Regions from separate parts of the Pseudoneobacillus rhizolycopersici genome, predicted to be linked through region 1. Evidence: riboswitches for the same ligand, from Rfam matches in the RefSeq annotation. Region 1 holds a riboswitch; each other region holds the start of a gene.
What was found. A riboswitch is a leader RNA that binds a small molecule or an ion and turns the genes downstream of it on or off. The one in region 1 is predicted to bind S-adenosylmethionine.

Region 1 (5,553 bases):
ACTTCATCCGGCTACCAACGCCATACTCACCACCGGTCCAACCGGTATTCACTAGGAATACTTGTGAATTGTGCTCAGAGATTTTTTGACCTAACATTTCTGCATAAACGGTTGCAGGAAGTGGTAAAAATGGTGAACCGAAACAAGTAGAGAATGTAGCTTCCGGCGAAGTAACTCCACGCTCAGTTCCAGCTAACTTAGAAGTGTAACCACTTAAGAAGTGATACATCGCTTGTTCCTTTGTTAACTTAGAGATTGGAGGTAATACCCCAAATGCGTCAGCAGTTAGGAAGACAATCGTATTAGGATGGCCAGCTACACTAGGATCTACGATATTATCAATCGCTTGTAATGGGTAAGCCGCACGTGTATTTTCAGTTAGAGAATTATCATCATAATCTGCAACACGAGTTTCCGTGTTTAACACAACATTCTCAAGAACAGTTCCAAAACGGATTGCGTCGAAAATTTGTGGCTCTTTTTCCCGCGATAGGCCGATACATTTTGCATAGCAGCCACCTTCAACATTGAAGACACCATTTGCTGACCAACCGTGCTCGTCGTCACCAATTAAGCGGCGATTAGCATCTGCTGAAAGTGTTGTTTTCCCCGTACCTGATAAACCGAAAAACAAGGCAACATCGCCTTCACGGCCAACATTTGCCGAGCAATGCATTGGAAAAATATCTTGCTCAGGCAACAGGTAGTTCATAATCGAGAAGATGGACTTTTTCATTTCACCAGCATATTCAGTTCCACCGATTAAGACAACACGCTTTTCAAATGATATAATGATAAAAGTTTCTGACATGGTCCCATCCACAGCAGGGTCTGCTTTAAAGTTAGGAGCTGCAATGACAGAAAATTGTGATTGGTGTTCTAATAATTCTTCGTCTGTTGGACGGATGAATAATTGATGGGCAAAAAGATTATGCCAAGCATATTCATTAATGACTTGAATTGGAAAGCGATATCTTTTATCAGCGCCGGCGAATCCCTTGAAAACAAAAACTTCTTCTTGAATTTTCAAATATTCAAGCATTTTAGAATATAGATTGGAGAATGCTTCTTCTGAAATGGGTTGGTTAACAGAACCCCAATCAATCTTATTTATTACAGAAGCTTCTTGAACGATGTATTTATCTTTAGGAGAACGTCCAGTATATTTACCAGTTGTAGCACGAACAGCACCGGTAGATGTTAAAACACCTTCTTGGCGAGTTAGAACTTTTTCAACTAATTGAGGAACGGAAAGTTGCGTATGCACATTGTTGCCTTGTAATAACACATGTAACTCGTTTGGGATGCTAACAGAATTCATTACTCATATACCTTCCTTTACGATAGTTAAAATGAATAAAATTTGTAAAAAGTGGTTATACCTCGTTGAATAGTATAACACATTAACGTAATTAGTCTATACTATTCAGCTGGAACAGGAAAATTTATTTTTTCTTGCAATATTATATATTTTTTTCATTAATAAGGAAAACATATTGACATTTATCAATAGTCTAGGTTAAGATATTTCCTTGAACGGATACTCTCTTATCCCGAGCTGGTGGAGGGACTGGCCCAATGAAACCCAGCAACCTAACCATGAATCGAAGGATCTTTAAAGGTCTTTTTTTTTGGAAAAGGTGCTAAACCAGCGCAAGGTAACGACCTTGAACGATAAGAGTGAAAGGCGCTTCTGACGAGAGCAACAACCTTTCCTCACGATTACAGGGGAAGGTTTTTTTATTGTTTAAAAAGCTACCTTTAAAAATAGCAAACTGCTTATCATCATAAAAGTAAGCTGTTTTATTCATACTACTAGGGAATGAGTACCGTATCATTAGGTTTTCTAATATAGGAGGAATTCGGATGTCAACGAAACGTCGTTTGTTCACTTCTGAATCAGTAACCGAAGGTCATCCAGATAAAATTTGTGACCAAATCTCTGATTCAATTTTAGATGCGATTTTAGAAAAAGACCCAAATGCTCGTGTTGCTGCTGAAACAAGTGTGACAACTGGTTTAGTATTAGTAGCAGGTGAAATTACCACTTCTACATATGTAGATATCCCAAAAATTGTTCGTGAAACAGTAAAAGAAATCGGCTATACTCGTGCAAAATACGGTTTTGACTCAGAGACATGTGCCGTTTTAACTTCCATCGATGAACAATCTCCTGATATCGCGATGGGTGTCGACCAAGCGCTTGAAGCACGCGAAGGCTCTATGACTGAAGCGGAAATTGATGCAATTGGTGCCGGAGACCAAGGGTTAATGTTTGGTTTTGCATGTAATGAAACAAAAGAGCTTATGCCGCTTCCTATTTCATTAGCTCACAAGTTAGCACGTCGCTTAACATATGTTCGTAAAGAAGAAATTCTTCCTTACTTACGACCAGATGGAAAAACGCAAGTTACCGTTGAATACGATGAAAACGACAAGCCAGTCCGCATAGATACAATCGTTATTTCAACACAACATCACCCAGAAATCTCTTTAGAGCAAATTCAACGAAATCTTAAAGAACATGTGATTAACCCGGTTGTTCCTCAGGAACTAATTGATGAAAATACAAAATACTTTATTAACCCAACAGGGCGTTTCGTAATCGGTGGGCCACAAGGGGATGCTGGTCTAACTGGACGTAAAATCATCGTTGACACATATGGTGGATATGCTCGTCATGGCGGTGGTGCATTCTCTGGTAAAGATCCTACAAAGGTTGACCGCTCTGCTGCTTACGCTGCGCGTTATGTGGCTAAAAACCTCGTGGCAGCTGGATTAGCTGAAAAAGTAGAAGTTCAATTAGCTTACGCTATTGGTGTTGCGCATCCTGTATCGATTTCTGTTGATACATTTGGAACAGGTGTTGTTGGGGAAGATGTTTTAGTCGACTTAGTTCGTAATAACTTCGACCTTCGCCCAGCAGGAATTATCAAAATGCTAGACCTTCGTCGCCCAATTTACAAGCAAACAGCTGCTTACGGACATTTCGGCCGCACTGATGTTGATCTTCCATGGGAGAGAACAGACAAGGCTGAAGCACTTAAGGCACAAGCTGGAAAATAAAATAAGATTATTCAATGAGAGTTGCATTTATATGTAACTCTCGTTTTTATTTGCTCGTCAATTCTGATTGAGGGTATATCAAAGTGGGTATATTGTGATAGTATTAGAAGGTACGTTTTGAACGAATTTTAGAAGTAGGTGACTTACATATGTGTGGATTTATCGGTTGTATGCATGATCAAGCGCAAGAATATCGCGATGATGATAAACAACTTTTTAAAATGATGAACGATGTGATTACCCATCGTGGTCCTGATGATGATGGGTACTTCTTTGATGAACATATCCAATTTGGTTTTCGCCGCCTAAGCATTATTGATATTGAAAGCGGCCATCAACCTCTTACTTATGAAAATGAGCGCTATTGGATTATTTTTAACGGGGAAATTTACAATTACTTAGAGCTACGTGAGGATCTAGTTAAGGCAGGATTAAGTTTTGCCACTCAATCGGACACGGAAGTGATCATTGCCTTATATAGTCATTACGGTGAAAAAGCAGTCGAGAAGTTGCGTGGAATGTTTGCTTTTTTAATTTGGGATAAGGTAGAGCAAAAATTGATGGGAGCCCGTGACCCGTTTGGGATTAAGCCGTTATTCTATTATTCAGACGGTGTGCGCACCTTCTTCGGTTCTGAGAAAAAAAGCATCCTGATGGCTTTGGAAGGTACTGAACTTAACAGGGAAGCATTACAGCATTATTTAACTTATCAATTTGTTCCAGAGCCATATTCGATGACTGAAGGCATCCAAAAGCTTGAACCTGGCCATTATTTTACGAAAAAAATTGGCGGAAAGTTGGATATTAAAAAGTATTGGCGTGCTTCTTTCCATCCGGTGGCAAAATCCGAGGATGATTTTGTTAAAGAAATTCGCGAATGTTTATTTGACAGTGTGGAAAAGCATATGCGTTCGGACGTGCCGGTTGGCTCATTTTTATCAGGCGGTATTGATTCGTCTATCATTGCATCGATTGCGAAAGAATTCCATCCGGCGATCAAAACTTTTTCCGTCGGCTTTGACCATAACGGCTTTAGCGAAATTGACGTGGCTAAGGAAACGGCCGAAAAGCTTGGCGTTGAAAACATAAGCTATGTAATTTCCCCTGAGGAGTACATGAACGAGATTCCGAAAATCATGTGGCATATGGATGACCCTCTTGCGGACCCAGCCTGCGTGCCATTGTATTTCGTTTCTCGCGAAGCTCGCAAGCATGTTACCGTTGTTCTATCAGGCGAAGGTGCAGATGAGTTGTTTGGTGGCTATAACATCTATCGTGAGCCGCAATCTCTAGAGGTTTTTAATAAAATTCCACGCGTCGGTAAAGCGATTTTAAAAGGAGTTGCTTGTTGCCTTCCTGAAGGGGTTAAGGGAAAAAGCTTCATTGAACGCGGTGTAACCCCAATGGAACAGCGATATATTGGGAATGCCAAAATGTTTACTGAATCAGAAAAGCGCCAATTACTGAGAAATTATCAGGAGGGGCTTCACTATACCAATATTACGAAGCTGTTATATGAGGAGAGCCGTGGCTATGACCCGGTTGACCGCATGCAGTTCATCGACATCCATACTTGGATGCGTGGTGATATCCTTTTGAAGGCCGACAAAATGACGATGGCACATTCGTTGGAATTGCGCGTACCTTTCTTGGATAAAGTAGTGTTTGATGTTGCATCTAAAATTCCAACAAGTTTAAAAACGGCAAACGGCACGACGAAGTATATTTTACGAAAAGCGGCTGAAGGAATCGTTCCTGACCATGTGTTGAATCGGAAAAAGTTAGGTTTCCCAGTCCCAATTCGCCACTGGCTAAAAGCTGAAATGAACGATTGGGCAAAGAAAATTATCCGTGATAGCGCAACAGATCATTTAATTAACAAGTCTTTCTTGTTGAAACTATTGGATGACCATTGTGCCGGTAAGGCAGATAACAGCCGCAAAATCTGGACTGTCTTGATGTTTATGGTTTGGCATCAGGTTTATGTCGAAAAGGTTTACGACTTCGAATCTTCAGTAATGGGAGAAAAAGTATTACAGTCGATGTAGTAGTTGTTAGAGCACACGAGGAAATCGTGTGCTCTTTTGCCTTGGTCCTGTCTTTGCTTGCCGCAACTTCCTAAAGCAAATCACTAATATTACCTACCCTAAAAGGTATATAATAAGAAAATAACCTATTTCCCCTGAAGGGATTTATAGTATTGCGCTTTCTCGGCGTACTCACGAGAGATGCGTTGCATATCGAGGATGTCTTCCTCTGTTAGCTCGCGGATGACCTTTGCTGGTCGGCCAAATGCAAGTGTTCCAGGTGGTATTTTTTTACCCTGAGGAACGAGACTGCCGGCCCCGATAAAGGCACCTTCGCCTATTTCTGCGCCGTCAAGAATAATCGAACCCATGCCAATTAGAGCGCGTTTCCGTATGATTGCACTATGCAGAATTACTTGATGGCCAACCGACACTTCATCTTCAATGATTAATGGATTAT
Region 2 (5,553 bases), on a different contig from region 1:
TTCATTCTTGGGTTGAGAGAGGCTGTTGGATCCTGAAAAATCATTTGCATTTGCCTACTCAGCTCTTTTTTCTTTTTTCCGTTAAGATTTGAAGTATTTTCGCCGTTAAAAAGCACATTCCCAGAGGTCGTTTCATAAAGACCGACAATTGTTCGTCCAAGCGTAGACTTCCCACTGCCACTCTCCCCGACTAATCCGAGCGTTTCTCCTTTTCGAATCGCAAAGGAAATTCCATCAACCGATTTCACGGTTTTTTTGGCGCCGATTTTAAAATGCTTTTTGACTTCCTGGACCTCTAACACATATTCAGACAATGTTACTCCCTCCCTGCTGCGATCAATTCTTCAGTTTTTGGTGCTCTGGAATCATTTAGCCAGCAACGAGCCTGATGATGTTCCGAGAACACTTCACTCCCCGGCATATGTTCGAGACAAACTTCCATCGTATAAGGACAACGGGCTGCAAATGGGCATCCTTTAGGAGGGTCAAAAAGATCAGGTGGAGAGCCTTCAATCGGAATCAATCTTTCCTTCTCACTACTTTCTAACTTTGGCACTGAATTTAATAAGCCCCAGGTATAAGGATGTTTCGGGCTTTCAAATATCTCTTCCACCCTTCCACTCTCAACGACCACACCTGCATACATAACAGCTACTCGGTCCGCCACCTCGGCAACGACACCTAAATCATGGGTGATAAGCATAATTGATGTGTTTCTTTCTTCCTGTAGCTTTTTTAATAAATCTAAAATCTGTGCCTGAATCGTCACGTCCAATGCCGTCGTCGGTTCATCCGCAATAATCAGTTCAGGATTGCAGGCTAACGCAATCGCAATCACTACCCTTTGCCTCATACCACCACTAAACTCATGAGGATACTGGGAATAACGACTGAGTGCATCCGATATTCCAACAAGTTTTAGCAACTCAATTGTTTTTTGTTTGGCCTCTTTCTTTGACAACTTTTGATTTCTAATTAAGACTTCATCAATTTGACTGCCAACTTTCATCGTTGGATTAAGAGATGTCATCGGATCTTGGAACACCATTCCAATCTCAGATCCACGGATATTCCTAAAATCCTTCTTGTTAAACTTCGTTAAGTCCTGCCCTTTAAAAAGAATCCTGCCCTCTTTCACTCGTCCATGTGGGGAAGGAACCATCCCCATGATTGCCTGTGCCGTTACACTTTTGCCACATCCGCTTTCCCCTACAACAGCAAGTGTTTCCCCACTCTTAACATGAAAAGAAACACCTCTTAAGGCATGGATTTCACCGCTTGATACTCGGAAAGATACCTTTAAATCTTCTACTTCCAATAAATGACTCAATCAACAAACCTCCTTACTTATTGGATTTAGGGTCAAGTGCGTCCTGCAAACCGTCTCCAAAAGCATTAAATGCAAACATCGTTAGTGAAATCATTAGTCCTGGAAAAAATAATCTCCACCACTGACCACTGAGAATAACTCCTAAAGAATCATTTGCCATCGTTCCCCAACTGGCTGTAGGTGCTTGGACACCCAATCCAAGAAAGCTTAGAAACGACTCTGCAAAAATTGCCGAAGGGATCGTAAACGTTAAATTAACAATGATAATCCCCATCATATTCGGCAGTAGGTGCCTGATTATTATTTTTGCATGCGAGGTTCCGAGCTTTTCTGCGGCTAAGACAAATTCCTGTTGTTTTAATTGAAGGATTTGCCCACGGACAATTCTAGCCATCCCCACCCAACCGGTTATCGATAATGCGATAATCATCGTAGTAAGTCCCGGTTTCATCATGACCATCAATAAAATGACGACAAGTAAATACGGAATTCCATACAAGACTTCAACAATTCTCATTAAGAAATAATCTATTCGGTCTCCTGTCTTTCCGCGACCCGCCATGTAACCGGAGACTCCACCTACAAAAACACCAATAATTAAATCGATCATTGCAGCTGCAAAGCCAATCACTAAAGAGATTCTAGCCCCAGCCCACGTTCTCGCCCATACATCTCTTCCAAGATCATCGGTTCCAAACCAATGCTCACTGGAAAGCGGTAAATTCCCCTGTGTTAAATTCTGTTTGCTTGGGCTATGTGGGACCATATGTGGTCCGAAAATCGATAAAAGAATAATCACCGCTAAGAGAATAAAACCGAAAACAGCCATTTTGTTTTTGATAACTTTCCGGATGACTTCCTTACTGTAGCTCTCGTATGGCCTTCCGATTTTATCGCTTTGTAAGTTTTCTTTATTCGCTGGCCGAAAAAGATGATCTAAATTAGTTTGTGGTTGGCTCATTAGGAGTCACCTCCGCTTGCGATTTTAATACGTGGATCGATAACTCGATACAGTAGATCAATAACAAATAAAGTAACGATTAAAATAGCACTATAGAAAATCGTGGTACCTAGAATAACTGGATAATCACGGTTAAAAATACTATCCACAAAATACTTCCCGATTCCTGGAATCGCAAATATTTTTTCAATCACAAACGTTCCGGTTATCACTGCCGCAAACAATGGACCAATGAATGATATCACCGGAATTAACGCATTTCTCAAGCCATGTTTGATAACGATTTCCCAAGTATGAAGACCTTTTGCCTCAGCTGTTTTAATAAAATTTTGATTAAGAATATCAATCATGCTCGCCCGGACAAACCGAGTAATAATCGCAATCGGACTGACTGCTAAAGCAATGGTTGGCAAAATCGAGTGACTCCATGTTCCCCAAGCAGCTACGGGTAAAAGTCCCCATTCAACAGCGAAGTACTTGATTAATAGGGGAGCCAGTATAAAGCTTGGAAGGGATATTCCGATGATGGCAATAAACATCGACGCATAATCCAATAGGCGGTTATGATTTAAGGCCCCGATAACCCCTAGACCAATCCCCACTACAATCGCAATAATAAGAGATTGAATTCCTAATAAAGCAGAGGGTCCAAAACCATCGGCAATGAGAGTGTTGACATCTCTCGTTTTGGATTGAATGGATGGACCAAGATCCAATTGCACGAGATTCTTTAAATAGAGAAAATATTGGATCGGTAACGGTTTATCCAGATTATATTTCTCTCTCATATTCTGGACAATTTCCTCCGGCAAAGATTTTGCATCGGTTGCAAATGGATCTCCCGGAATCATATGCATAATCACAAAAGTTAAGGTGACAATGATCCATAATGTGACAATCATCGTAAAAAGTCGCTTAAGTAGGTATGACATATTACGAAATCTTCCTCCTTTTCCAAAATCATATGTATTTTTAAACAATCAAAAACACCTAGTTAACATATCGTTTTACTTAGTTTTAGAGTTTAGCAGTGCTATTTGACTCTACGAACCCCCGTAAAAAAGAAAAAGCCTCACAACCATAGATAAGTTGAGAGGTTTTACATACAAACTCTAACTTATCTCTCGGGACTACATTCCCGTGGAATTGGCACAGTGTTCAACAGAACCCGCTGCCGAGGTTTCATAGGGCCATATCCCTCCACCTCTCTGGATAAGAAAATATTATGAAGTTATTCTAGTAAAATTTCGGACGAACAATAGTCACATGTACCTATTCGAAACTAATAAAAACAAAAAATCCTCTTCATAGAAAAGAAGAGGATTGATAAACTGAATCAGCTCTTCTCATCTGCCAGACAAACGTATGTCTGAAGGAATTGGCACAGTATTCATCAGAACCTGTTGCCGAGGTTTCGCAGGGCCATGTCCCTCCACCTCTCTGGATAAGAAAGTAATTATGGAATTTTCAGAAGTTAAATAATTGTCTAGCTAAGAATAACGCATGGTAAGATTTTAGTCAACCGAAATATATTAAAATATTTTATTTTTTATTTACCTCCCTAAAAAAACTGCCCATTTCCCCCTGGACCCTATATCCTCAAAGCCTTCCTCACCTATTAGGTTATGGAAATTCAAAAGATAAGCGCCCCAAAAAATTCCCTTTCTACCATTGCATTTTTTCCATTATTCTTTCATAAATTCTAAATTGAAGAGTTGAGCTACATAGGAAACCAAATATGTTTCTCATTGGAGTTGAAACTGATATGCTAACCTTTTTTAAAATTTTAGAAGCCATTCAACATTCAACAGAAAAGAGCATTCTGGCAACTATTATTCATATCTATGGCTCAGCATACTTAAGAGAAGGGACATCCATGCTTATCATGGAAAATGGTGAGAGGGTTGGAATGGTCTCTCCGGGTTGTCTAGAAGAGGATCTTTTTTTGCGGAGTAAAGATTTATTCTTATCAACCTGTCCGCAAATTGTCACTTATGATTTAAGCAGTGACGATGACTATGGCTGGGGGCAAGGAATGGGTTGTAATGGAGTGATAAAAATTCTGTTGGAACCTATCACCGAACAATTAAGAGCAGATTTACTTTATTTAAAGAGCTCATTAGAAAAGGGATTCTCAGTACTTCATGAAAAGGAATTTTCAGATGACTTCGCCTTCCAAAAATCTACATTTCAAATTTATAAGGACCCAAAAAAACCGAGCATTATTAACCATTTTCGGCCAAGTAGGGAAGGATATAAATATACCTATCTTTTTACGCCACCTCCACGGATTCTCCTATTCGGCGCTGGCGAAGACGCAAAACCATTAGTATCATTAGCCTCAAAAATTGGTTTCAACGTAACACTTTGTGATTGGAGACCTGGACTTTGCAACGAATCCCATTTTCCTTCCGCCAATGAATTCATCATAGGAACCCCACTGCAAATCATCCATTCCTGCCGCATTTCAAAAAATGATTTCATCGTTATTATGAGTCACAATTTTTTAAAGGATCAAGAATTCCTCATAGAACTAATAAATTATCAAGTCCGGTACATCGGTATTTTAGGCTCAACTCAAAGAACGAATCGTCTATTAGGTGAGAGAGTTTGTCATAAAAATTTATTTTTCCCAATTGGACTTCCAATCGGTGCAAAAGGTTCCGAAGAAATAGCCGTCAGTATCATGGCTCAAGTCATTCAACAATTTAGAAAGGGGAACGAAGAGTGAATGATGCTTAAACAAAACAATATAGTCGGAATTTTTTTGGCAGCCGGCAAGAGTACTCGAATGGGCAAGAGTAAATTACTTCTTCCGTTAGGAAACGAAGCATTAGGTACACATGCATTACACACAGCCCTTGGATCCAACCTTTCGCATATCGTTGTTGTGGCAAGAGATGATGACCAATCACTTAACCATTGGCAATCCTTTTTAACAGAGAAAGTAACAGTTGTCTCTTGCTCTGACTCGGTAAAAGGCCTCTCCTATTCTCTTAATTACGGGATTAGTGTCGCAAATTCATCATTGGCTCCAGATGGGGCAATGATTCTTCTTGCGGACCAACCGTTTATTCCCAAAAAGTTAATCAACCAACTCATTGATGTGTTCAATAAAGAAGAAATATTATATGTTGCATCTAGTTATAAAGATATTATTTGCCCCCCTGTTCTGATTGGAAAACCCCTTTTCCCCCTTTTAAAACAATTAAAGAGGGACGAAGGTGTTAAAAAACTTTTAACAGATTATCCCTCCATTAAA
Region 3 (5,553 bases), on a different contig from region 1:
TATAACAGAAATATAAGACTTGCGTTATTAAGTAGTATCCTCATCCAAATTGGGATGGGCATTTTTATGGTTATTTATAATTTTTATGTCAGAGAGCTTGGATATTCTGAACAGGTAAACGGGCAAATCATTTCGATGAATTCCTTAGCAACCGCAATTATTCTAATCCCGGCTGGATTCTTGAGTGATAAGCTCGGTCGAAAAAAAGTCATGCTCTTTGGTGCCGGCTTGACAGCAATATGGTTAATTTGCCGGAGCATTACCGAAGCCCAGAGCCTTCTTGTGATATTTGCTTTTTTAACGGGCTTAACAATGGCATTTGTGATGGTTTCAGGTATTCCATGGCTTGCAGAAAATTCAAATGAAAATCAACGTGTACATCTTTTTAGTATTCAATTTGCTGTCAGTACAGCTGCAAACGTGATTGGAAATATTTTAGGCGGGACCTTAACCGACTTATTCTCATTTGGCTTTTCAGAGGTAGAAAGTATTCGCTATACCCTGCTTATCGGGGCTGTTTTTATGATTATTGGGATAATTCCAATGACAAAATTTAAAGAAAAACCTAGAACAAACCACTTAAAAGTTAATAAAACCAACCAGCTCCAAACAAAAAATAAATATACAATGATTATCCTCTTTGCCATTCCGGCTATGTTAATTGGATTTGGGGCAGGACTCGTTATCCCTTATTTAAATTTATATTTTGCTGATCGATTTTCAGCTTCTAATACGATGATTGGTTTTATCATTTCTTTAGGTCAAGCAGCCACCGCGATTGCCATTATCATCGGTCCGTGGATTGTAAAAAAAGTTGGACAGGTGCGAGCCGTTGTGTTATTACAACTATTATCACTACCATTTTTATTATTAACAGCTTACACAGACCATCTGTGGCTAGCAGCATTAGGATTCTTATTTCGGCAAGCATTAATGAATGCCGGTAACCCAATACAATCATCACTCATGATGTCGATGGTCGATGACTCCGTCAAGGGATTAGCGAATTCTGTTAATCAGATGGTATTCAACTTAGGTTGGGCGTTAATGGGTCCTGTTTCGACAGGAATTGTCATCAAATACGGTACCTACTGGGGCTATGCGACAGTTTTTACGATTACTGCCACTTTATATTTAATCGGTTCCGTGTATTACTATGTCGTTTTTCGTAAAATGGATGGCGAAAGAACACTAAAGACTGCCTCCTGATTTTGACATATTTCTCGGGAAATGTTTATTGATGACGAGATTTGCCACCTAAATATTACCACAAAAATAGTAACGAAAAAGATATTGACGCATTATTTTATCCGTGTTACGATATCAAACGTACTTACGAAATCACTTAAACGCTTTAACGTGTTAATTAAATATAGAATTTGGTTTGCTCTTATCAAGAGAGGTGGAGGGAAGTGCCCGATGAAGCCCGGCAACCGTCAATGACAATCATTGAAATGGTGCCAATTCACACAAAGCTAAGCTTTGGGAGATGAGAGAAAGGATCGTACTATTATGCCTTTCTGTCATTTTTTATGCAGAAAGGCTTTTTATTTGTCAAAAAAGAGGTGAAATCATGATTAGTATCAAAAATGTCCAAAAAATTTATTCATCGAAACACGGAAAAGTAAAGGCCGTGGATGATGTCAATCTTGAAATAAATCAAGGCGAAATATTTGGAGTCATCGGATATAGTGGTGCTGGAAAAAGTACGCTTATCAGAATGCTTAATGGCCTAGAGATCCCAACGAACGGTACAGTCACAGTCGCCAATCGTCTTGTTTCTAAAATTAAGGGTGCGGAGTTAAGAAAAGCGCGTCAAGAAATCAGTATGATTTTCCAACATTTTAACTTACTCTGGTCAAGAACAGTTCGTGAAAACATTGCTTTTCCGTTAGAAATTGCCGGGGTAAAAAAATCCGAGCGGATTAAACGAGTTGATCAACTAATAAAATTAGTTGGTCTTGAGGGCAGAGAAAATGCTTACCCTTCGGAATTAAGTGGTGGGCAAAAGCAGAGAGTTGGGATTGCCCGCGCATTGGCAAACAATCCGAAGGTCCTTCTATGTGATGAGGCGACATCAGCCTTGGACCCGCAAACAACTGATAGCATATTAGATTTACTTGTTGATATCAATAAGCGCTTAGGACTAACAATTGTTTTAATCACCCATGAAATGCATGTCATTCAGAAAATTTGCCATCGGGTTGCGGTTATGGAGGGCGGAAAAACTGTCGAAATCGGACCGGTTTTGGATGTATTTAAAAATCCGCAGCAGCCGATTACAAAACGATTTGTCCAACAAGTAACTGAACCAGAAGAAACGAAAGAAACAGCAGAGCATTTGCTCCAACGTTTCCCTGAAGGGAAAATTGTTCAATTGACTTTTGTTGGTGAATCGACCGAGCAGCCGCTCATAACTGAACTAATTAGACATCACAATGTGACGGTCAATATTTTACAAGGGAAAATTAATCAAACCCAAAATGGTTCATACGGGACATTGTTTATTCACATAGATGGTGAAGGGAACGAAATCACAAAGGCCATCGATTATATTCGCTCAAAATTGGTGGGCGTGGAGGTGGTTACCAATGATTGAGAATTTCTTTCCAAACGTAAACTGGGATAAAATGTGGCAGGCAACCAATGAAACCTTATATATGACAGGTATTTCGGTGTTGGCAACCTTTATCCTCGGAATAATACTCGGGCTACTGTTATTTTTAACGTCAAAGGGAAGTATTTGGGAAAATAAGCCGATCAATACACTGATTAGTGCCGTTGTAAATATATTCAGATCCATACCATTCATTATTCTAATCGTGTTATTAATTCCATTTACGAAGCTAATACTCGGGACGATGATTGGTGAAGATGCTGCTTTGCCTGCATTAATTATTGGTGCAGCTCCATTTTATGCAAGAATGGTTGAAATTGGATTAAGAGAGATAGATAAAGGTGTTATTGAAGCAGCGAAATCAATGGGGGCCAAAACGAGCACAATCATTTTTAAGGTACTACTTCCGGAATCGATGCCGGCGCTTGTATCAGGGATTACGGTAACAGCCATATCCCTAGTAGGATTCACGGCAATGGCTGGTGTAATTGGTGCAGGTGGCTTAGGGAATTTAGCCTACCTGGAAGGCTTTCAACGCAGTCGTTTTGATGTCACTTTAATGGCTACCATCATTATTTTAATCATAGTTTTTATTATTCAGTTCATCGGTGATTTTATCACTTCTAAATTAGATAAACGATAAAGGAGAGAAAGAAAAATGAAAAAATGGTTTAGCTTAGTATTAATGTTAGTATTGTCAGTTGCCCTGGCTGCCTGTGGAACTTCTGAAGAAAAATCAGAAGGCAAGAATGGGACTGCAGGAACAAAGAAACTAGTCGTAGGTGCTTCAAACGTACCACATGCGGAAATTTTAGAAGAAGCAAAGCCGCTGTTAGCTGAAAAAGGTATTGATTTAGAAATCGTCACTTTTCAAGATTATGTATTGCCAAACCAAGCTTTAGAATCTGGGGAATTAGATGCAAACTACTTCCAACACATTCCTTATTTAAATGCACAAATTGCTGAGAAGGGTTATGATTTCGTCAATGCCGGTGGAATTCACATTGAACCAATCGGAGTTTATTCACAAAAATATAAGAGTTTAGACGAACTTCCTGATGGCGCTCATATTATTGTTAGTAGCTCAGTTGCGGATCACGGCCGTATTTTAACCATGCTAGAAAAACAAGGTCTAATCACGTTAAAAGAAGGCGTTGAAAAAACGACTGCAACTGTAGAAGATATTGTTGATAATCCAAAAAATATTCAATTTGATGCGGAATATGAAGCAGCATTACTTCCACAAATTTATAACAATGGTGAAGGCGATGCAGTATTAATCAACTCAAACTATGCGATTGATGCTGGATTAAATCCACTTGAAGATTCAATTGCCATCGAGGAAAGCGACTCACCTTATGTGAACGTAATCGCGGTTCGTTCCGGTGATGAAACCAAAGAAGAAATCAAAACATTAATTGATGTGTTACGTTCTGAAGAAATTCAAAACTTCATTTTAGAAAAATACAAAGGTGCAGTTGTACCTGTTAAAGAGTAAACATATAATAAGGAAGAAACTTGGTAACGGACAGACTAATTTTAGTCTGTCCATTTTTTTATTACCATTATAAAAGTATTAGTATATTGGTCCATCTTCTGATACATTAAAGAATGGAGCAAGGAAGAAACTATCTTATGACTTTTTCCTAATAAACTTGATGTAAATCAATGAATTCAAATAAGATTTACATTAACATTATGACCGTAGTGTAAATAATCCCAAATGGTTGCAGTTAGATTCGATTTGTTATAAGATTGTAATGAGAATAAAATGAGAATGAAGAAATTTCGGAGGTATAGATAATGGCAGGGTCAACTTTAACAGTTAAAGATTTACATGTTGAAATCGATGGGAAAGAAATTTTAAAAGGAGTGAACCTTGAGGTTAAGGGTGGAGAAATCCATGCCATCATGGGTCCTAACGGAACTGGTAAATCAACTCTATCTTCAGCTATCATGGGACATCCAAAATATGAAGTCACAAGTGGAAGCGTTAGCTTAGATGATCAAGATGTATTAGAAATGGAAGTAGATGAGCGCGCTCGTGCAGGTCTTTTCTTAGCCATGCAATATCCAAGTGAAATTAATGGTGTTACAAATGCCGATTTCTTACGTTCAGCAATGAATGCCCGTTTAGGCGAAGGTAACGAAATTTCCTTAATGAAATTCATCCGCACAATGGATAAGCAAATGGATTTCTTAGAAATGGACCAAGATATGGCGCAACGCTACCTAAACGAAGGCTTCTCAGGTGGGGAAAAGAAGCGTAACGAAATCCTTCAATTAATGATGTTACAACCAAAAATTGCTATTTTAGACGAAATTGACTCAGGATTAGATATCGATGCTTTAAAAGTTGTTTCTAAAGGAATTAACGAAATGCGCGGCGAAGAGTTTGGTTGTTTAATTATCACTCACTACCAACGCTTACTTGACTATATTACTCCTGATTATGTTCATGTGATGATGCAAGGACGCATTGTGAAATCAGGTGGTCCTGAGCTTGCACAACGCCTAGAAGCAGAAGGTTATGACTGGATTAAGAAGGAACTTGGTATTGAAGACGAAACAGTTGGGCAAGAAGCATAAGCGTTAGGGGGAAATTTTCATGACTACGGAAACAAAATTACCATTTAACGGGGAGTATGTCGCTAATTTCTCTAAAGAAATTGGCGAGCCTGCTTGGTTGAATGAATTAAGAGTTCAGGCCTTAGCTCAAGCTGAACAGCTATCGTTACCAAAGCCTGATAAAACGAAAATTGACAAATGGAACTTCACACAATTTGAAAGCCATGTTGTTAAAAGTGAAGTATATCAATCTTTATCAGAGCTTCCAGAGCAAGTAAAAGTACTAGTTGGCGATAATGCTGCTAACAAGTCACTCTATATCCAACATAATACAACTCCAGCTTACCTGACTCTGTCTGATGAGTTAA

Region 2: it holds a riboswitch for S-adenosylmethionine, as region 1 does, so the genes downstream of both, ACX9YW_RS15605 (ABC transporter permease) here and metK (methionine adenosyltransferase) in region 1, are expected to answer to the same signal.
Region 3: it holds a riboswitch for S-adenosylmethionine, as region 1 does, so the genes downstream of both, ACX9YW_RS18810 (methionine ABC transporter ATP-binding protein) here and metK (methionine adenosyltransferase) in region 1, are expected to answer to the same signal.

Annotation. Positions count from the first base shown of each region.
Region 1 is NZ_JBTOOE010000023.1:35,052-40,604, reverse strand. It holds gene pckA (phosphoenolpyruvate carboxykinase (ATP)) at 1-1,321, opposite strand, end outside; SAM riboswitch class I at 1,546-1,681, shown strand; gene metK (methionine adenosyltransferase) at 1,867-3,066, shown strand; gene asnB (asparagine synthase (glutamine-hydrolyzing)) at 3,216-5,114, shown strand; gene ACX9YW_RS18660 (gamma carbonic anhydrase) at 5,240-5,553, opposite strand, start outside.
Region 2 is NZ_JBTOOE010000016.1:37,140-42,692, reverse strand. It holds gene ACX9YW_RS15620 (ABC transporter ATP-binding protein) at 1-314, opposite strand, end outside; gene ACX9YW_RS15615 (ABC transporter ATP-binding protein) at 317-1,330, opposite strand; gene ACX9YW_RS15610 (ABC transporter permease) at 1,344-2,291, opposite strand; gene ACX9YW_RS15605 (ABC transporter permease) at 2,291-3,223, opposite strand; SAM riboswitch class I at 3,406-3,510, opposite strand; SAM riboswitch class I at 3,635-3,742, opposite strand; gene ACX9YW_RS15600 (XdhC family protein) at 4,030-5,022, shown strand; gene ACX9YW_RS15595 (NTP transferase domain-containing protein) at 5,023-5,553, shown strand, end outside.
Region 3 is NZ_JBTOOE010000024.1:224-5,776, forward strand. It holds gene ACX9YW_RS18805 (MFS transporter) at 1-1,209, shown strand, start outside; SAM riboswitch class I at 1,388-1,496, shown strand; gene ACX9YW_RS18810 (methionine ABC transporter ATP-binding protein) at 1,574-2,599, shown strand; gene ACX9YW_RS18815 (methionine ABC transporter permease) at 2,592-3,260, shown strand; gene ACX9YW_RS18820 (MetQ/NlpA family ABC transporter substrate-binding protein) at 3,276-4,115, shown strand; gene sufC (Fe-S cluster assembly ATPase SufC) at 4,421-5,206, shown strand; gene sufD (Fe-S cluster assembly protein SufD) at 5,226-5,553, shown strand, end outside.